DNA from 4 places in the Thermosinus carboxydivorans Nor1 genome. Region 3 is predicted to be linked to each of the others. Evidence: riboswitches for the same ligand, from Rfam matches in the RefSeq annotation. Region 3 holds a riboswitch; each other region holds the start of a gene.

Region 1 (5,009 bases), on a different contig from region 3:
TAGATGTTGAAAACTTACGGAGACGGCGTGCAAAGCCTGTCGGCCAATCCATGGCGAGCGTACGCCATACATGCCGTCGCCGACTATCGGGTAACCGAGATGGGCTAAATGAACCCGGATCTGGTGGGTGCGGCCGGTGTCCAGTATCAGTTCAAGCAGGGTGGCATCAGGGAAGCTTCTGATCGTTTGGTAATGGGTTATTGCCGGGTCGCCATGTGCGGTTACCGCCCGCCGGTTAGCAAAGTGCGGGTGGGGACCAATGGGAGCATCAATCGTCCCGGCCGGGGGCGAAACACTTCCTTTAACTAACGCCCAATAAGTGCGTTTAAGCGTCCGCGCGGCTAGTTGCTGTTCCAGAAGGAATTGGCTGTGGGCATCTTTGGCAAAGATTATGCAACCTGAAGTTTCCCGGTCGAGCCGGTGTACGGCGCGAATCGTACAGATGATTCCCCGCTGCTCGAGATGATATGCCAAATAATTGGCCAGTGTGCCGCTTGTTGTGCTGCCGGTAGGATGCACCAGCTGATATGCTGGCTTATTTATGACCAGCAAGTAATCGTCTTCGTAAAGTATTTCGACCGGTCCTTGCTCCGGCTGAACCCCGTAGGCACTATCACCGCTTATAAGGACCCGCAAAGTGTCATCCGCTTTTACCTTCTTCTGCAGGTAAACCGTTTTACCGTTGAGGAGGATGCCCTTGTGGCGGGTTAGTTTTTGGATTTGCCGCCCTGAGTACTGTAAGACCTGTTTTAAATAATTCTCAACCGTTAAGCCCGCATGTTCCCTGCTTACTTTGTACGTCTTGAATGATTTTGGTTTCAACCATTTTCCCTCCTGCCCATACCTGGCAAGCGACCGTTTCCCTCAGCATGCGGGGAAACGGTCGCTTGGTGTTTAATCAGGTATTCTTACAAGAAAGCGTAAGGTGGGACCGGTTTTTTGGGGCGGTTCTACCATTTCATAGCCGGCCTTCACTAATTCTTCCGGAACGGAAGTAAAACTTTGTGGGCAGTCGGCGAGAATTTCCACGACGGTTCCTTTCTCCAGCTTGCTAAGTGTTTCCAACGAAAACACTACGGGATAAGGTCAGGCCTCGCCGCGTAAGTCCAGTAAATATCTTTTATCTGGCATCTGGGGACCTCCTTAAAAGTATTCCTTTTTTTGATGTTTGATACCAATCAGCCCAGATATACAAGCTGAGGAGCATTATCAGCGTTAAGCCGATCGCTCCGGCCAATCCGAACTGCTTGGCCAAATCAATCCGTGGAAAGGGGGCAGCGAACAAAGGATATATGATTGGGTCCCAGGCAAGGGTAAGGAGCGTAGCGCCTATAATATTGCCCAGGCCTACGAACCAGAAGTGAATTTGCCCTTCCATTGCCCGGTACATCCAGCCTGTCTCACAGCCGCCGGCGATGACGATACCGATGCCAAACAAGAGACCGCCAAGGAGCGCACCCGGTCCGGCCCACCAGATAACATTCGGCTGCATGCCTTTGCTTAAAAATACGGCGGTAATCAGGGTTTGCACGGCGATTGCCCACACGAGAGCGTGAGCCGTGTTCGACCGACCGACCAGCCAAAGGTCACGGAAGGCGGAAGTAAAGCAGACTTGTCCTTTCTGAATGAGAAAGCCGAAGCAAAAGCCGAAAATGGACGCCAGTAGCAGCTTTTGCGGATAGGCGCCGGCGGCTTGGTTAACAAGGTAAAGGATAAATAAATAAAGCGAGGGCTAAGAAGCCGATATACGGCTGAAGACGATAGTATGCCTCATTTTCTTTGTTCTCACCGGCCTTGTGTACGGCTACCAGCTTAGGTTTTCCCGCCAGCCAGGGATGCATGCTAATTTTCAGGCCGAAATATGTTCCCATGATCGTGCCTAAGGTGAAAAGCCAGGTATGAAGCGAAAACTGGGGGATGCCGGTAAATAAGGCGGCTAAGTTGCAGCCCATGGCCATTCTGGTACCGAACCCGGCGATAATTCCGCCGATAAGCGCTTGGAGGATGCGTTTGCCGGTAGGAATTCTGATTTTAAAATTTTGCCCGAACAGGGCGCTGATAAAGGCGCCGACGAACATGCCGAGCACCAAAACGCCATCAATCCGGGTTAGCGGCGTGCCGGTAAAGTTGACCAATTTCAGGTAGCTGTAAGCAGTAGTATTAACGCCAATTAGCTGGAGAATATGTCCACCCCACCGGGTAAATTCGCCGGTTACCGCCCAAGCGATGCCGATAACCCCGAAATACAGCGCACTTAAAATGCCGAGCGCAATAATCGTCTGTTTTTGGTTCCAAAAACCGGTAATAATATTAGTATAATAGCGTTTTAGCAGCGAATTCATCCTGACGGCCCCTTTCATATAATATATTAAATCTATGACACTCATAAATTTTATTACAGTTTGCTGAAGTCGTCAAATCCCCCAAAATACCGCTTGCCAATCCCTGGAATTCATGCTACGATGGAGACAAAACAGAATATGTTTGGAGCTAGGGGAGCCGGGAGGCCGGCTGAGATACAGAACCGCTAATTTCTGTGACCCTTAAACCTGAACTGGGTAATGCCAGCGTAGGGAAGCTTAAACGATTGGTTTAAGGTCAGTAAAAGCGCATCCTTACGGGAGAGGCGCTTATTTTATTATGGGCGAGGTGGGCTAACCATGAAAAAAGCATTGACGATTGCCGGTTCGGATTCGTCCGGCGGTGCCGGTATCCAGGCCGATTTAAAGGCTTTTGCCGCCAACGGGGTTTTTGGCATGAGCGTTATTACGGCCGTAACGGCGCAAAATACCCAGGGTGTCTTTGCGGTTCAGGATATTGACCCGGCGGTTATCGCCAAACAGATCGAAGCCGTCTTTGAAGACATTGAAGTCGATGCGGTCAAAATTGGCATGGTTTCCCGGATTGAAACCATCGAGACGATTGCGGCCGGGCTCAAAAAGTACCGGGCCCGTAACGTTGTCGTCGACCCAGTGATGGTATCGAAAAGTGGGTATCATTTGCTCAACCCGGCGGCTGAGAGCAAACTGACCGCTTTGCTGTTGCCGCTGGCGACGGTAGTGACGCCCAATATTCCGGAAGCGGAAGTTATTACCGGCATGAAAATTACCAGTTTGCAGGATATGGAAGAAGCCGCCAAAATGATTCACTGCTTTGGGCCGCAAAATGTGTTGCTGAAAGGCGGCCACCGAACTGACGATGCCACCGACATTTTGTTTGACGGCAATACTTTTCGGTATTTTTCATCGCCGCGTATTGCCACCACGAATACTCATGGCACCGGCTGCACACTGTCGGCAGCCATTGCGGCCAACTTGGCCAGGGGGTATGCGGTGTACGACGCCGTAGCGCTGGCCAAGGAATATATCACTACCGCCATTGCGCACGCGCTAGCCATTGGCAAAGGCGTCGGCCCAACGCATCATTTTTATGATTTATATAAAAGAGCAGGGGTGTTTATTGATGAGTAACGGGCAAACTGACCTGTTGGCTAAAATCGCTGACATTCTTACCCGTGTAAAGCAGCAAAGACCGTTGGTCCACCATATCACCAACTATGTGACGGTTAATGATTGCGCCAATATCACGCTCGCGCTCGGCGCTTCGCCGGTTATGGCGAGCGATATTGCGGAAGTGGAGGAAATGGTTTCTCATGCCGCGGCGCTGGTGCTCAATATCGGTACATTGAGTTCTGAAGCGGTGACGGCGATGGTTGCCGCGGGCAAAAAGGCTAATAGCTTAGGGGTGCCGGTTATTTTCGATCCGGTGGGCGTAGGCGCCACCGCCTTGCGGACCGCAGCGGCCGAACAAATAATCCGCGAGGTGCGGCTGGCCGTTATCCGGGGCAATATGTCCGAGATTAAGGTATTAGCCGGTCTGAATACGGGCATAAAAGGAGTAGACTCAATCGCAGACGAGCAGGGCGGCGTACAGGCAGCCCAAAACCTTGCCAAGCAACTGGGGTGCACGGTGGCCATTACCGGTAAGACCGACATAGTGGTCCGCGGCGCCGACCTCTGTCTGATCAATAACGGGCACCCGCTGCTGACGGCGGTAACCGGCACGGGGTGTATGGCGACGTCCCTGATCGGGTGCTGCTGCGGCGCGACCGACGAATATTTTGCCGGGGCGGCGGCCGGTATTGCCGTTATGGGCATCGCCGGGGAACTAGCGCAGCGGGCCCTAAAACCCGAAGACGGGATCGGCACTTTCCGGATGCGCCTTTTTGATGCGGTGTTCACGATGACGCCGGCCATCATCCGTGAGTATGGCCGGATTGAATACCACGGCAGGGAGCGATAAGCGTGAGGCTGAAAAAACTGACGTTTACGGCCTTATTTATGGCTATTGGCGTTTTGTCCGCCCACGTGGTGTATATTCCGGTTGGTGTGGCCAAATGTTTTCCTGTCCAGCATGCCATCAACGTCTTATTAGCGGTGCTGCTGGGCACCCGCTATTCGGTCAGCGCCGCTTTCGGGATTTCGCTTTTGCGCAATATCCTTGGCACCGGTTCGCTCCTCGCCTTCCCCGGCAGCATGATCGGCGCGGCCCTGGCCGGAATTTTGTACCAAAGGACAGGGCATATCCTCGGTGCGGTGGTGGGCGAAGTCATCGGCACCGGCATCATCGGCGCCCTAGTGGCGTTCCCGGTGGCCAAATATCTTATTGGTTCTAAGGTTGGCGCGTTCTTCTTTGTTATTCCCTTTTTCGTTAGCACTGCTGGCGGTAGTATTATTGCCTATTTGTTGTACCATACGCCGGTAGTTAAATTTTTCCAAGAAAAACTGGGAAGCAGAGCGGCCTAGATAGGTGGTGTTGGCATGTTCCCAAAAAGCGGCTTGCTGCGCTGGTGGGGATGGTTGAAGGTGCTCAAAGATGATGCCGTAATCCTATATTTTGCCTGGAAACATCCCCAGACGCCTATTTTTATTAAAGGTATGCTTCTTACATTGCTTGTCTATGTCCTTAGCCCAGTGGACGTACTGCCTGATTACCTGCCGCTCTTTGGG
Region 2 (5,009 bases), on a different contig from region 3:
ACAAATGCCTAGACGGCTAAGCCCGAATTTAATAACGGCGGCATTGGCGCCAAACCCGCCCATGAGCGGAATAAGCGACGCAATTTTTTGCAGGCGAAGCGCTTCCGCCAAATCACCGCTGGCAAAGGCTTTATAAACATCGGCACACAGCTTGGGCACCAGACTGCAACCGGCATAAATACCTCCCTTAGCACCGTGCATATAAGCGGCTAAACCAAGCGCCGGATTACCGGACATAACGGCAAAATCGCTACCGGCTGTGACCTCGATATAACGCTGCATATTAACAAAGTCGCCTGCGCTGTCTTTGACGCCAATAATATTGGGGTGGCTGGCAAGTTTGGCTAATGTATCAGGAGCAATGGAGATTTTCGTCATTTGCGGGAAATTATAAACCACTACTGGCAATTCAGAAGCATCAGCCACCAGGCTGTAATGCCGGTACACTCCTGCCTGATCCAACGGATAATAGTAAGGAAGCGCGACCAATACCGCATCCGCCTTTGTCCGTGCTGCGGCGCGAACTTGGGTGATAGTCTTCTGCGTGCTCGTATCGCCGCAGCCAATCAAAACAGGAACCTGTCCCCGCACTTCGTCAAGAGTGACTTCAATAGCTTCCTGCCGCATCGTTTCCGTCATGGCCGGAAACTCACCTGTCGAACCGAGAACCACCACGCCGTGAACACCAGCATCCAAACAGTAGCGGACTACTCTGCGCATACCTTCCTTATCAACTGTTTCATCAGGGTTGAGCGCCGTTACCATCGCCGGATAAACGCCTTTTAATTCCACTATATCGCCTCCTAAAAAAATTGCTATGAAATTAGTACGCCTCTTGGCCAGAATATTCCTGCATTCATCCTAAAAATTCCGCCTTTGGTGACATAACCGCCGGGTAGGCAAAAGCATAGTACGCAAAAAGAAAAGAGCAGGCACAGCACCCTGCTCTAAACACCTCATTAGCTGCAACAACTCCGTTGGGGAGGCAGCCCTTTAAGCACCAACTTCTTGGCAAACAAAAACCCTTCTAAGTCAATTTCCAGATCCCACGAACCTTCCATGCTAGCAAAGGAGTTATGGATATAAAGTTCAATGCCACGTACATTTTCGCGTACAAACTCTTCGGCTTCGTGATCTTGTGGTTTCCCCAATCGCACGGACGGGTAGGTCGTAACCCTTGGACCCCCTCAGCCAAAGCTCATTTTTTGTTCCATTTTAACAGTAACTACGCCATCTTGTTCTTTGATAAAACTTAGCGCTTTATCGCTTATTTTCCAAGTCATTGATACACCCCTTTCTCCCCCTCCCCGGGGGGCTAAGTCTATTCTACTATGGTATCAAAAACCAGTCAAGACCATTTGAGCCATATGGCTTCGTGCCGGACACGCACCCTAGCGATTAATGGAAATCATGACGTTAATGGCCTTGTGAGCATTTCTGGCTATTTACTGGGTGCCACCGGTTCGTTAACAGCAGCCATCACTGTCGGCAGCACCGTGATGCTGATCGGCATACTCCTTTTATGTTGGTTGCCTGGTAAACCAACTTGCTATTTTCCACTTATCCACAACAGGGATTAGGCGCTTTTTTGCAATAAACCCATTTATCAATATACCTACTTGCCACACGATAGAGCAGACCGGTAACAATCATTACCGGGATAGTCGCCCCCAATACCAGGTCAAGCTTAAGGAACCAGTAATACAATGCTACCCCTACCGCCCAGACGGTTAATGCTCCCCAGTTGACCAGTAATTGCGGATTAATCACCCGGTTTTTGAGAATGAAATAGTCAGTAAGCACAATGGCGAACAGCGGGGCAAAGACCGAACCGATCGTCAGGAGGAAAGCTTCATATTGTTCTATATCCGCTACCAGTGCCAACAAAGTGCCGACAACCGTTACCACAAGCGCCACCAGTTTTTCGTTAAGACCGGGTCGAAAGTTGATAAAACTCACTCCGGCCGAATAAGCATCCATAAAAGTAGTAGTAACCGTAGACAAAACAATAATTCCCAGGGCCGCAAGCCCCAGGTTGGCGGCCAGCATTATGTCGGCGGGATCGGCCTTACCGGTGCTGATCGCGGCAGCAAGGCCGATAAGATACATCCAGCAGCTACCAAAAAAATATCCGAGCCAACTTCCCCAAGCAGCTTTTTTCGCATTGTCCGCAAAGCGGGTATAGTCGGCAATAAGCGGTAACCAGGATAACGGCATAACAACACTTAGCTCTACCCCTTCGCTAAACAGCATCCCGCCCGCCGGTGCCTTGGCAAAAACATTTGTATCCTTAAAGACCATGGCACTTAGCATAATTGTCAGGCCAAATAACAGCAATACTGCTGCCATGTTGATTAGTTTCCAACCACCTTCCCGGCCGAGAACAATCCACAAAAAAATGAGGCCACCAATGACCAGACACCATAAAGTGAGCTGATCAAACTGCCAAAGCATTTTGGTTATTTCGTTGGCCGACTTGGCGGCGGAAATAATCATAATAGCCGTCCAGCCTATCAGCTGTAAGACATTCAAACCGGCAAAAAGAAGCGATCCGTACGCGCCAAAGGAAATACGAGTAGACTCAATCGCCGGAATACGTTCCCGCGTGCCAATGATGCCTCCCATTACTAACAACGTGGTCCCAATAAGATGTCCCAGCAAGATAGCGGTGCTGCCAGTAGTAAAGCCTAACGGCACCAGCAGCCCGCCGGCAAGAATTTCGGCCACCGAAACGGCAGCGCCGAACCATAATAACAAGTAATGGCGAAACTTCAACGTGTTGCTTTCGTTCATAAAAATATACCTACTTTCTGTTAGAATTGTTATGCATCCAGTTGACAAGATGGTTATCGCCGATTTGAATAACCAAAAAAGCGCCCCCCGTAAGGACGCGCTGCACGAAACCACAAGTTTCGGAGCTTTCCCTACGCTGGCATTACCCAGATCAGGTTACAGGGTCATAGATTTAGCGGATCTATATCTCAGCCGGCCTTTTCCGGCCCCCCTAGCACAATATGTATCTCACTGATTGAAAATACCTATGCTCAATTGCTCAATCTGCTGGCTTGTCGCCACCTCATCATTCACAAGCTTTGCGGGGAAAAACTATTGTCCCCATAAGTTTCGGCATCAGCCTGTTCAACATCTTTCCCACAAGCACTAAGATCGTTGACCCCAACGCGACCGGACACAACGGGTACCAAACGCTTTGTCCGGTTACCACGGCAATAAGGGCAGTAGCCGCCGCCGGCGGATGGAGCGTCCGGCTATAAAGCATGGCGACAATAGCCCCACCGACACTGAAAGCTGCCGCATACCAGGTCGATCCCAATACAACATACATAATAATCCCAACCGTAGCGGCAATGGTGTGTCCGCCGATCACGCTACGGGGTTGGGCGAACGGCGCCGCAGGAACACAAAAAATAATACAGGCCGACGCGCCAAAAGATGCCACCAACACCGGTACGCTAAATTCCATGGCCAGATAAGTTATTGTCCCGATACCAATACTGGCGCTTAAAAATATAGTCACGCCTTCATGCAATGACGGTAGCTGCAAACCACTTGTACAGAACCATTCGTTTTTAATATAGCGGCAGCAGTAAACAATCCCTGATATAATTGCCATTGCTCCCCCCTCCTCGACAGACTATGGATTAAACGTGCCCGTCACTTCACGGCAACACCGAACGAGCGCCTGCTGCAACATATCCCGCATGGCAGCCTCGGTACGCCGGGGGTGGTAACCCAGAGCATGCGTTGCCTTAGCCCAACTTAACACCCATCTTTCTTGCAAAAATGCCGGACCCGACCATTCACTGCCGGCAACTTCGACTAGCGGCGACCGAGAGCCGGTAATAGCAATAATCATCGCCGCTATTTCCGACCACGACAAAAACAAACTGCCAATATTGAAAACCTCGCTGCTAGCGGTGCCATTACGCACAGCCAGCATGATAGCTTCTGCCAAATCCTCCATCGTGACAAAACAACCACCAGAACCGGGTACAAGCTGGATCGGTTCATTATTTGCCGCCGCCCGCACGATATTGCGAAGATGCTTACCGCCAATGGTTTCACCGAAAGCCCACCAAAAGCGCAAAATGGTAACAGGCAACCCTTTTTCGGCACTATAAATATGACAAAGCTGCTCGGCAGTAAATTTCGCCAAAGCATACAGCGGTTTACGCGCCAACTGCACCAAGCAGGGATGGTCCTCAGTTACCGGTTCAGTACGGGGACTGCCATATACAGCGGCCGTACTGGCGTAAATGAAATGCCGAACCCGGGCAGTAGCGGCCACTTCCAAGAGGTTAATATGTCCGCCAAGATCGCTGCGAAAAAGCACCGCAGCAGTATCAGCAAAACTCCACGCCAGATGTACTACTACATCACAGCCAGGCACAATATTCTGCAAAAGGTCTTTATTTTCCAATTCACCTTTAATTAAAGTAATTCCTGCCCGCGTCATCTGAGGGTTGGCCGCACGATCATAAATTACCACCTCATACCCCAGACGCAAGTAATACTCAGCTAGATAGCGTCCGATTTCCCCCGCGCCACCAACCAGTAATAGCCGCATGTTACCCCTCCTGCTAAAATTGTAAATTCAGGGATCCGTATGTGCGTGAGCAATACGGATCCCCTTTCACTATTTCTTAGTAATCAACGGTATCACACAAGCAATACAAAACAGAACCAATGATAAAGTAATGAAAAAACTGTTTTTTTGGACACCGCCAAAGTATGCAAGTGGGAACGCTATCCAGAACAACCAAAAAGCAGTATTCATTAGTGGTGTTCGGTATTTTTTGCCCCACGGCACTGGCTTAGAACCACTGCCAGATGTCGGATTTGCCGTCATACCCCTTTCCTCCTTTGCGCCTAAGGCAGGCTCCTAAAGAATACGTAGGCAAACAGCCATGCATTAATGCCGACAAGCAGTGCTATTACCGCACAGTATGGAATGGTCCGGTACATAACCTCGCTTTCACGGCCGTCAAGTC
Region 3 (5,009 bases):
AGCCAAGGTACTTGAATGTCACCGTTTTCTTCATGTCAGGGTGGAGGCTGTTGTATACCGGGCATTCCTTAGCCGCAAGCTCGATGATCTTTCGTTCTTTGGCGCTGTAATTATTATGGGGCAGAATAATTTCGGTAATTAATTCTACTATCCGGCGGGGATCGGTTCCCATTACTTTCGTTGTATGCACCTCTGCGCCATCGATGTTAAAGCCGTGAGTTTGCGCGGCAATGCCAATGATGGTTAACACGCAGGCCCCATAAGCCGTAGCCAGAAGGTCAGTAGGCGAAAATGCTTCCCCCTTGCCATGATAATCGGTGGGGGCGTCGGTAATTAGTTTGCTTCCGGACTGGAGATGTACCGACTCGGTGCGTAGCCCGCCTAGATATTTCGTTTGTACGGTTGCCATAGTAATAACCCCTTTCGCTTAGTTGCGTTTTTAAAGGTATAGTTCGCTCTTTGGTTATTTTTTCCTCCACTAATCAGAGCTCTGGGTCGTGAGATAAACCCCGGCGATAATTAACATAGCGCCGGCAATTTGTTGCCAGGAAACCGCTTCATTTACCAACAAGACGGCCAAGATCGTCCCCGCTACCGGCACGATATTCATAAATATCGCTGCCCGATGGGGACCGAGAACCGATACTCCATGATTCCACCAGAAAAAGGCTAAACAGCCACTTCCCAGTACCATGTATGCCATACTAACCCAGCCGAAGAAACTCAGGGCAATAGTGCCGTTAAATCCCTCCATGCGCGCAATTATGAACAGGATGAGCGAGCCCACTACACTCGCCCAGGCGGTTGCCGCCAGTGCTGACATGGTGCGCATTACTTTGCGGCCGATGACGGAGTAAACGGCCCAGCTCACCTGCGCTAGCGCCAGCATAATGTCGCCGATGTTAAAGCTAAGCCCGGTCAACACGGCCAGGCTGCCTTTGGCGACTACGATAATAACCCCGAAAAAAGATATGGCTACCCCTGCCAACTGGCGCAAGGTTAAGCGTTCGTTTAGCAGGAGCGCTGCCAGACAGGCCGTAGTCACCGGGCCTACCGCGTTTAGCAGGCTCATGTTGGTAGCCGTCGATAATTTGACGCCGCTATAAATTAAAAAATTAAACAGGGCTATCCCGGTTAGCCCCATGGCAATGATGCCAGGCAGCTGTTCCCGGCGGGGCAGGCATTTTTTACCTTCAATATAAAACGCCAGAACAATTAAAATGACGCTGACCGCGGCGAAGCGTAAAAATGCGGTCGTAACCGGCGGCAACTCGCCAACTGTATACTTGGCCGCTACCGCGTTACCTCCCCAAAGTACTGCCGTCATCGTCAACAAAGTATAGACGCCTTGTTCAGTGTTAAAAAAACGCACCAATACACTCGGCACCTCCGCTGTGCTAAAACCTCGATAAATTTATTTTAGCTTTAATCTTAATTCTTGCGCAATGCGTAGGGATGAGATTTTTTATGGCGCTCTGGCATGGTAGCTAATCAAGACTCATTCCGGGCAAACCTGCGCGACCTGGTCCAAGAGGAAGGGTTGCCGCTGACGGAGACGATCCAGGTAGTCACCGCCAACGTAGCCAAGGCTCTTAAGCAGTGGCCTAACAAAGGCAGCATCCAAGTGGGTCTGACGCGGACTTTGTAGTTCTTGCCTCTGATCTGAACATCAACCAGGTTTGGGCGCGGGGCCGGTTAATGGCGAGCGAGGGGATCCCGGTCGTCTTGGTACCTTCAAAAAAGTCTGGGGATAAAGAATTAAACAGGGATACTTTACATTACTCCTAATCTGGAATACAATGTAAATAGATGAATAGACAGAGAGCTGGGGGGGCCTGTTGGCTGAGAAGACGGCATGTCTGACCCTTGGAACCTGATGTGGTTAGCACCACCGTAGGGAAGCTTTCATCGAACAATACGAAGCAAGCTTTTCTGCGCTTGCTTTTTCTTTTTACACTAATATAAGGAAGGTTGGGATTAACGTGACGTACACTACCCAAATGGATGCGGCGCGAAAAGGGATAATAACTGAGCAGATGAAAATCGTCGCCGCTAAAGAAAAAATGGATCCAAACCGGCTGCGAGAACTGGTAGCCAGCGGGCAAGTGGTAATTCCCGCGAACAAAAATCACCGCAACTTAGATCCTGAAGGCATTGGCGCGGGGCTTCGGACCAAAATCAATGTAAATTTGGGCGTTTCTAAGGATTGCTGCAATATTGAACTGGAACTGGAAAAAGCAAGAAAGGCAATTGAATTAAAGGCTGAAGCCATCATGGACTTAAGTTGCTACGGCAAGACCCGGGAATTTCGGCGAAAGTTGGTTGAGATGTCACCTGCGATGATTGGCACCGTTCCGATGTATGATGCGGTGGGGATGTTAGAAAAGGACCTCAAGGACATAACGGTGGACGAATTTTTTAAGGTCGTAGAGACCCATGCGGAAGACGGCGTCGATTTTATGACCATTCACTGCGGGATCAACCGGGCCACGGCGGAAAGGGTTAAACGGAATAAACGGTTGACCAATATTGTTTCTCGGGGCGGCTCGCTGCTTTTTGCCTGGATGGAACTGAACAATCAAGAGAATCCCTTCTATGAATATTATGACCGGCTGCTCGATATTTGTGTTAAGTACGATATTACGCTAAGTTTGGGTGACGCGTGCCGCCCCGGTTCTATTCACGACGCTACCGACGCTGCGCAGGTCGAAGAACTGATTGTCCTGGGCGAGTTAACCAAACGAGCTTGGGAGAAAAACGTTCAGGTAATGATTGAAGGACCTGGCCACATGGCGATCAATGAAATACCAGGAAACATGATGCTGCAGAAACGGCTGTGCCATGGCGCTCCGTTTTATGTCCTAGGCCCGATCGTTACCGATATCGCTCCGGGCTATGACCACATTACGAGCGCCATCGGCGGGGCGATCGCCGCGGCCCACGGCGCTGATTTTCTCTGCTATGTAACGCCGGCTGAGCACCTGCGCTTACCTGATCTTGATGACATGAAAGAAGGCATAATCGCGGCGAAGATTGCTGCTCACGCCGCTGATATTGCGAAGGGCATTCCGGGAGCCCGTGATTGGGACAATGCGATGAGTGAGGCCCGGGCGAACGTGGATTTCCCGCGCATGATCGAATTGGCCCTTGATCCGGAAAAGGCCCGTCGCTACCGGGAATCGTCCAGACCGGAACACGAGGATACCTGTACCATGTGCGGCAAAATGTGCCCGATGAAGAATATGAAAAAAATTCTTAATGGCGAGGATTTGTGCATAAAATAAAAGCAGAGGTCGGGGGCTTTTTCTCCCGGCCTCTGTTATTATATCAGGAAAGAATATTTTTTTAACCGCGAAGATAATCATGCCAATAGTTGGCACCACAAGCGATGAAAAGTAAGTTTTTGAACTAATCTCGCGCGACAACTGTCGCGCGCGTAGCCCTTTGCGGTTTTGCTAAAAAGCGCGTCTGCTTTCAAAAGAACCTGCCTGGATGGTATGAATGGTTGCTAACTTGTCTATGGTTAATGGGGCTGGTCAATCCGGAAGGCTGGTGTTTGACGCGCTACTGCGTTTTTTCTCCAGTACGTTCAGCAAATCGTGGACCGTTTCCCCGTCGTCGGGATAGGTAGCACTAACCGTTAAAATGCCTTCATCTTTTAGCATGGGCAGCTGACTTTTCAGTTTATCTAGTACGACGGTTATGCCTTCTACACCGGTAAAGGGCAAGATAAGCAATAAATTACGTTGCTCGGTTAAAAAGACCGAGTCTATCTCCCGGATCAATGACTTAATCGTGTCTTTAGCGGCAAAAAGTTGTGGTGAATTGTCAATGGACCGCAATTTAGGCGGCAAGTATAACCCGAGGAGGGTAATCTTTGTTTTTGCTCTGCGCGCCCGGTTAATCTCCAGGCGAACTACATCTTCGATTGCTAAGGGAGGCTGGTTTTGTTCCAGCGGGGAAATTCCTAATGCGTGCTGTACGCGCTCAAGCAGTTCTTCTCGGGCAAAAGGCTTTTTTATGTAATTTACAGCACCGGCGGCAATGGCCCGGCGGACTGTATCCCGGTCGGAAAGACCGGTCAAAATGATAACCGGTATGTAAGCAAAATGTTGATCGTGCTGCAGCTGCTGGAGCGCAGTTAACCCGTCCATTCCCGGCAAAGTTATATCGAGAATTAAGAGATCGACATCATAGTAACGCCATATGTGTTTAAGTAAATCTTCCGCATTGTTTAGTTCCAAAACGGTAAATCCGTGCTTTTCAAGAATTAACTTGACTTCCATGCGGATGATATTAGAGTCTTCAATAACCAAAATCTTTTGCATCCGTCGCGTCATGGCTGCCAACTCCTTCCCGAATTTTTCGCCTGTGGTTGCAATATTTTTACAAATGTTATGAATACTTTTGCATTGTTAGTTTGCAGCATTAACAGGCGGACAACTTCTTAAACCGCACCATAAAGGTAGTGCCTTCGCCTGGGACGCTATGGACGCTCACTGTGCCGCCGTGCGCTTCTACCAGGCTTTTTACGATTGCGAGGCCAATGCCGGAGCCGCCGCTTTGCCGGTCACGTGCTTCATCGATCCGATAAAATTGATCAAAAATGTGCGGAAGATGTTCCGGCGGTATGCCCGGGCCATCATCGGCTACCGCTACTTCTGCCCACTCGTCTTCTTCCGTTACGGTCACCGTTACGCGGGTTCGCGCGTAGCGCAGCGCATTGGACAATAAGTTCTGGATAATCTGCGTCGTCCGGCCTGGGTCAGCTTCGACGATAGCGTCTGAACCTGAATAAGAGAGCAATATTCCTTTTTCTTCGGCAATAGGGTTAAGCAGTGCAATGCTTCTGCCTGCCAATTGCAGGAGGGATACTTTGGTTTTTTCCAGCGGCAGATGTCCGGCATTGGCCAGCGAGAGATCCCGCAAATCCTTAATCAGCCGGCTAAGGTGGACCGCTTCCTCATATAGCGAAATAAGTTGTGCTTTATTCGGTTCGATGATGCCGT
Region 4 (5,009 bases), on a different contig from region 3:
CGGCCAGCCCGGACGCGGCGACCAAGAGTTTCCCGGACGACAGATAATGCTCGACAATCATTTTCTTGTATTCCGCCCGGTCGACGGCCTCGACGACAACGTCGCAGTCTCCGAACAGTCCGTTAATATTATTTTCGTCTATTTTGGCCTGGACTATATCTATTTCGACATCAGGGTTAATCTGCCGCAAGTTCTCCCGCAGCATTTGCGCCTTCGGCTTGGCAACCTGGTGGAGAAAGTAAAACTGCCGGTTGAGGTTGCTGTAGTCAACACAGTCAAAATCGACAATTTTGAACTTCTTAAAACCAGACCGCACCAGCAGCTGGGCGCAATTTGACCCCAGGCCGCCGGCGCCGGCAATACCGATTTTAACAGACTGGATTTTGGCCAGCATGCCGGCCGTAAAATAACGCAGTAATCCTTGTTCAAAAGTATTCATGCGGCTTGCTCCTATTCCCGGCAGACGCAGCGTTACAGCGCCTGCCAATCTTTATATACCGGCTGATACCCTTGGGCATACAGCATTGCTGCCACTTCCGCCACCGTACGTTCATCGGAAATTTGGAACTGCCCGACGGCTTCCTGGTCTGAGCGACCGCCGACGGCGGTGCAGGAGCCAGCGGACATTTTGGTCACGCCCAGCCTTACCATCGCATCCCGCAAGCGCCCATTCTCCCTGGTTGACAGGGTAATGCCGCTGCGCGGCATAAATAGGCGAAAGGCCAGGACATATTGTACCAGGTTTTGGTCACTCACCACGACCCGGGGCGGAAAGCCGCCGAGGTGCGGCCGCATCCGGGGCGGCGAAATGCTTACTTCTACGTCGGGAAACCTGCGCTGCAGGTAATCGGCATGCAGGCCGGTGAAGAATGCTTCTTGCCGCCAGTCGTTAAGGCCGAGCAAGGCGCCGATGTTTACCGTCCGCATCCCCGCCTGGCAGGCCCGCTCCGGTGCTTCCAACCGAAACCGGTAATTGCGTTTCGGGCCGGCGGGGTGCATTTCGGCATAAACCTCTTCGTTGTACACTTCTTGATAAATCGTCAGCCCGTCCACACCGGCGCCGATTAATTCGGCGTATTCTTCCTGGGTCAGCGGGTAGATTTCAATGCTGATGGAAGAAAAGTATTTTTTCAGTATGTTAACGCAGTCTTTAATGTAGGAAACCGGTGAATGCTGCCGGGATTCGCCCGTAAGAATGAGAATGTGTTTTAAGCCGGTAGCGGCGATAAGCTGGGCTTCCTGTTCAACTTCCGCCAAGGTGAGTTTTTTCCGCTCTAGCTTATTTTTAAGCTGGAAGCCGCAATAAACGCACTGATTAACGCAATAGTTGGCCAAATACAAAGGCGTATAAAGCAGCATTGTCCGGCCGAAATGCTGAACGGTCAAGCGGTGGGCCTTTTGGGCCATTTCCTCTAAATAGGCTTCGGCCTGCGGTGACAGCAAGGTCAAAAAATCGAGGGCGCTGAGCCGGTCTTGCCTCAAGATGCGCCGCACGTCACTATCGGTAACTTTCGCAAAATAGGCGGCAAAATCAAAGTGCCGATAGTCTTCGATAACGTCGTAAAAAGTGCCCATTTTACCGACCTCGTTTCATAGGTTATTCGCGGAGGAAGCCGGTCAAAGGCGACGAGGCGCTGGCATACTGCTGGACAGCGCCCGGACCGGCCAAATAGGCGGTGCGTCCGGCGGCGACAGCCAGGCCAAAAGCCTTCGCCATGGCTACCGGGTCGGCCGCGGTTGCAATAGCGGTATTCACCAAGACCGCCGCCGCGCCCAGCTCCATTGCCTCGGCTGCTTCCGACGGCCGGCCGATGCCGGCGTCGACAATGATCGGCAAAGGTATTTCTTCGATTAAAATCCGGATCAGCTCTTTTGTCTTTAACCCACGGTTGCTGCCGATCGGCGCCCCCAGCGGCATTACGGCCGCCGCCCCGGCTTCGGCTAGTCTTTTCGCCGCCATTAAGTCGGGGCTCATATAGGGCAGTACGACAAACCCTTCGGCCGCTAAAATTTCGGTAGCCTTAATTGTCTCATAGTTATCTGGCAGTAAATAACGGTTATCGGAGATTACTTCAATCTTGACCCAGTTGCCGCAGCCGGCGGCTCTGGCCAAGCGGGCGATCCGGACGGCTTCTTCGGCGTTCCTGGCGCCGGAAGTGTTGGGCATTAAAATACAGTTTTTCGGGATGTAGTTAAGAATGTTTTCGTCGCTGCTGTCCAGATCGACACGCCGCAGCGCCACGGTCACCACTTGTGCCCCTGAAGCCGCGACGGCCTCGGGGATCAATTTGTTGGACGCGAATTTACCGGTGCCTAAAAAGAGACGGCTGGTAAGTTCTTTGTCGCCAATTTTCAATACATCTGCCATTGGTTTAGCCTCCCCCTACAAAAGTGACGATTTCTAAGCGGTCATTTTCTTTTAATGCTGTTTCGGGCCAGCGGTCTTTGGGGATAATGGCGAAATTAAGTTCGGTAATAATAGTTGCCGGATTTAATGCCTTGTGGGCCACCAGCTCGGCCAGCGTCATGCCTTCCGGCAAGTCGACCGGATTGCCGTTTATCAGGACTTTCAAACCGTTCCCCCCTTAATCTAAATATAAAAAGCGCACCCGGTTAGGTTAGGTGCGCTTAAATACCTCCCTACGCGGGCATTACCCCGATCAGGTCAAGAGGTCAGGTGCTTACTAGCCCACTCTCAGCCCATAACATGGGCTCCCTCGTTACACTATTCATTTTATTGCAACAGCTGCCAATTAATTCCTATTACCATTTTATACCTAAAACGACGAATTGTCAAAACAAATTGAAAATCGGATGGTGAAAAGTGGAGGGGGAAAGGGGACAGGGGGGAGAACCGCAGAGATATTCATGCCAATAAATTGCACCACAAGCCAGGAAAACCGGGATTGAACCGCGGAGCGCACGGAGAGTGCGATATACATCGCACTTGGGGTTTTAATTAATTTTAATAAAATTTTATCTCCGTGTCCTCTGCGGTTCTCTATATTCCCCATTTTGAAGTTGCCGGTTTTCAGGGTATGTGCGCGAAGTACGTAAAGGGCTACGCTTGCGTGACTTTTGGAGCGCTTATATTATATTTATTTCCGCAAAAGGGAAATGCTAGGCCTTAAGCGAATTTGTGAGCCGTGGAGAATTTTGCGCTGGAGGGTCATTAATGGAAAAACAATATGATATTGGCCTCATCGGCCTGGCGGTTATGGGGGAAAATCTGGTTCTTAATATGGCCGGCAAAGGCTTTGCCGTAGCCGTGTACAACCGGACGGTCAGCAAAGTGGACGACTTTGTGGTCGGCCGCGGCAAAGGCTTCGCCATCGGCGGCGCCCATTCGGTGGCTGAGCTGGCGGCCATGCTAAGCCGCCCGCGGAAAGTCATGCTCATGGTCAAAGCCGGCAAGCCGGTGGACGATATGATCGGCGAACTGCTGCCTTATCTAGAGCCGGGCGATATTATCATTGACGGCGGCAACTCCTACTTTGAAGATACGCGGCGCCGTTGGCGCGAACTTGCCGCCAAAGGCATCCGCTTTATCGGCATGGGGGTATCCGGCGGCGAAGAAGGGGCGCTGAAAGGGCCCAGCCTGATGCCGGGCGGCGACCGGGACGCTTATGAGGAAGTGGCCCCCATCTTTACTCGCATTGCCGCTCAGGTGGCGGACGGGCCGTGTTGTGCGTATGTCGGCCCGGACGGCGCCGGGCACTATGTCAAAATGGTGCATAACGGCATCGAATATGGCGACATGCAGCTTATCAGCGAGGCCTATTATATCATGAAGAACGCCCTCGGCCTGTCGGCCGACGAGCTGCACCGCGTTTTTGCCAAGTGGAACGAGGGGGATCTGGATTCCTACCTGATTGAGATTACCCGCGATATTTTCACGAAATACGACGAGGCGACCGGCCTGCCGCTGGTGGAAGTCATTCTCGACAAGGCCGGGCAGAAGGGGACCGGTAAATGGACGTCGCAGAGCGCTCTTGATCTTGGCGTGCCCACCCCGACCATCACTGAAGCCGTTTTTGCTCGCTGCATGTCGGCCTACAAGGAAGAGCGAGTGGCGGCCGCCAAGGTTCTTACCGGGCCGGACGGCCGCTATACCGGTGGCCGGGACGAATTTATCCAGGCCATTCATGACGCGCTGTACGCCTCCAAAATCTGCTCCTACGCCCAGGGCTTTGCCCTCCTTAAGGCGGCCAGCGCCGAATATCAGTGGGACTTGGATTTGGGGGAAGTGGCCCTGCTGTGGCGGGGCGGATGCATCATCCGGGCCCGGTTCCTGGATCGGATCAAGGAGGCATACCGGCGCGATCCCGAGCTTCCCAATCTGCTCATCGATCCCTTTTTCCGGTCGGTTCTGGGCAATGCGCAGGCTAATTGGCGGCTGGTGGTCAAAACCTGCAAGGAGCTTGGCATCCCTACACCGGCTTTCAGCGCTTCGCTCGACTACTATGACAGTTATCGCCGCGCCGTGCTGCCGGCCAACCTCATCCAAGCCCAGCGCGACTATTTCGGCGCCCATACTTATGAACGCACCGACAAGCCCGGCATTTTCCACACGGAATGGCTTGAAAACAAATAGTTGGCTGCCCCGCGGGGCAAAATAGACATGCGACCATAAGTTTCATACTTTTTTGTTGATCACGACAGCGGCATCACGATTATTTAGCGGCCATATAATATTTATAGCTAAACATGACCAAACAGGACTGTCCGACAACCCCTAGCCAATGGGATTTGTCAGCGGTCCTGTTTTTGCTAATATTCGGTAAGGACAGCGCACCATACATAGAATAATTGGATAAGGAGCGAAGCGTATGCAAAAGAAACGCAAACGGGCTGCTGCCCGTATCGGACTACCGCCAGGGACGCTTTGCGGCGGCGATGACCGTTCGGCTCAGCCGCGGCTGTGGGTAACCGCTTATGACGAGGCCGGTGTAAATGAACAGGAGATTGGCGCCGTGGGCGATGTTTTTCCCCTGCGACCGGCGCCGGCC

The links. Region 3 has a riboswitch for thiamine pyrophosphate ahead of thiC (phosphomethylpyrimidine synthase ThiC). Riboswitches for the same ligand answer to the same signal wherever they lie in the genome.
Region 1: it holds a riboswitch for thiamine pyrophosphate, as region 3 does, so the genes downstream of both, thiD (bifunctional hydroxymethylpyrimidine kinase/phosphomethylpyrimidine kinase) here and thiC (phosphomethylpyrimidine synthase ThiC) in region 3, are expected to answer to the same signal.
Region 2: it holds a riboswitch for thiamine pyrophosphate, as region 3 does, so the genes downstream of both, cytX (putative hydroxymethylpyrimidine transporter CytX) here and thiC (phosphomethylpyrimidine synthase ThiC) in region 3, are expected to answer to the same signal.
Region 4: it holds a riboswitch for thiamine pyrophosphate, as region 3 does, so the genes downstream of both, thiS (sulfur carrier protein ThiS) here and thiC (phosphomethylpyrimidine synthase ThiC) in region 3, are expected to answer to the same signal.

The regions. Positions count from the first base shown of each region.
Region 1 covers NZ_AAWL01000007.1:14,845-19,853, forward strand. The annotation lists gene TCARDRAFT_RS06515 (RluA family pseudouridine synthase) at 1-822, opposite strand, end outside; gene TCARDRAFT_RS06520 (sulfurtransferase TusA family protein) at 895-1,074, opposite strand; gene TCARDRAFT_RS15480 (YeeE/YedE thiosulfate transporter family protein) at 1,121-1,714, opposite strand; gene TCARDRAFT_RS15485 (YeeE/YedE thiosulfate transporter family protein) at 1,698-2,342, opposite strand; TPP riboswitch at 2,483-2,593, shown strand; gene thiD (bifunctional hydroxymethylpyrimidine kinase/phosphomethylpyrimidine kinase) at 2,661-3,470, shown strand; gene thiM (hydroxyethylthiazole kinase) at 3,463-4,302, shown strand; gene thiW (energy coupling factor transporter S component ThiW) at 4,305-4,805, shown strand; gene TCARDRAFT_RS06545 (YkvA family protein) at 4,821-5,009, shown strand, end outside.
Region 2 covers NZ_AAWL01000005.1:55,522-60,530, reverse strand. The annotation lists gene TCARDRAFT_RS05225 (dihydrodipicolinate synthase family protein) at 1-792, opposite strand, end outside; gene cytX (putative hydroxymethylpyrimidine transporter CytX) at 1,561-2,793, opposite strand; TPP riboswitch at 2,904-3,016, opposite strand; gene TCARDRAFT_RS05210 (HPP family protein) at 3,080-3,631, opposite strand; gene TCARDRAFT_RS05205 (NAD-dependent epimerase/dehydratase family protein) at 3,653-4,585, opposite strand; gene TCARDRAFT_RS05200 (hypothetical protein) at 4,655-4,867, opposite strand; gene TCARDRAFT_RS05195 (L-lactate permease) at 4,888-5,009, opposite strand, start outside.
Region 3 covers NZ_AAWL01000003.1:173,641-178,649, forward strand. The annotation lists gene TCARDRAFT_RS03765 (OsmC family protein) at 1-409, opposite strand, end outside; gene TCARDRAFT_RS03770 (DMT family transporter) at 479-1,372, opposite strand; gene TCARDRAFT_RS15440 (hypothetical protein) at 1,481-1,648, shown strand; TPP riboswitch at 1,818-1,917, shown strand; gene thiC (phosphomethylpyrimidine synthase ThiC) at 1,983-3,284, shown strand; gene TCARDRAFT_RS03780 (response regulator) at 3,537-4,340, opposite strand; gene TCARDRAFT_RS03785 (sensor histidine kinase) at 4,429-5,009, opposite strand, start outside.
Region 4 covers NZ_AAWL01000005.1:114,552-119,560, forward strand. The annotation lists gene thiF (sulfur carrier protein ThiS adenylyltransferase ThiF) at 1-439, opposite strand, end outside; gene thiH (2-iminoacetate synthase ThiH) at 472-1,575, opposite strand; gene TCARDRAFT_RS05495 (thiazole synthase) at 1,598-2,368, opposite strand; gene thiS (sulfur carrier protein ThiS) at 2,373-2,573, opposite strand; TPP riboswitch at 2,621-2,729, opposite strand; gene gnd (decarboxylating NADP(+)-dependent phosphogluconate dehydrogenase) at 3,176-4,594, shown strand; gene corA (magnesium/cobalt transporter CorA) at 4,830-5,009, shown strand, end outside.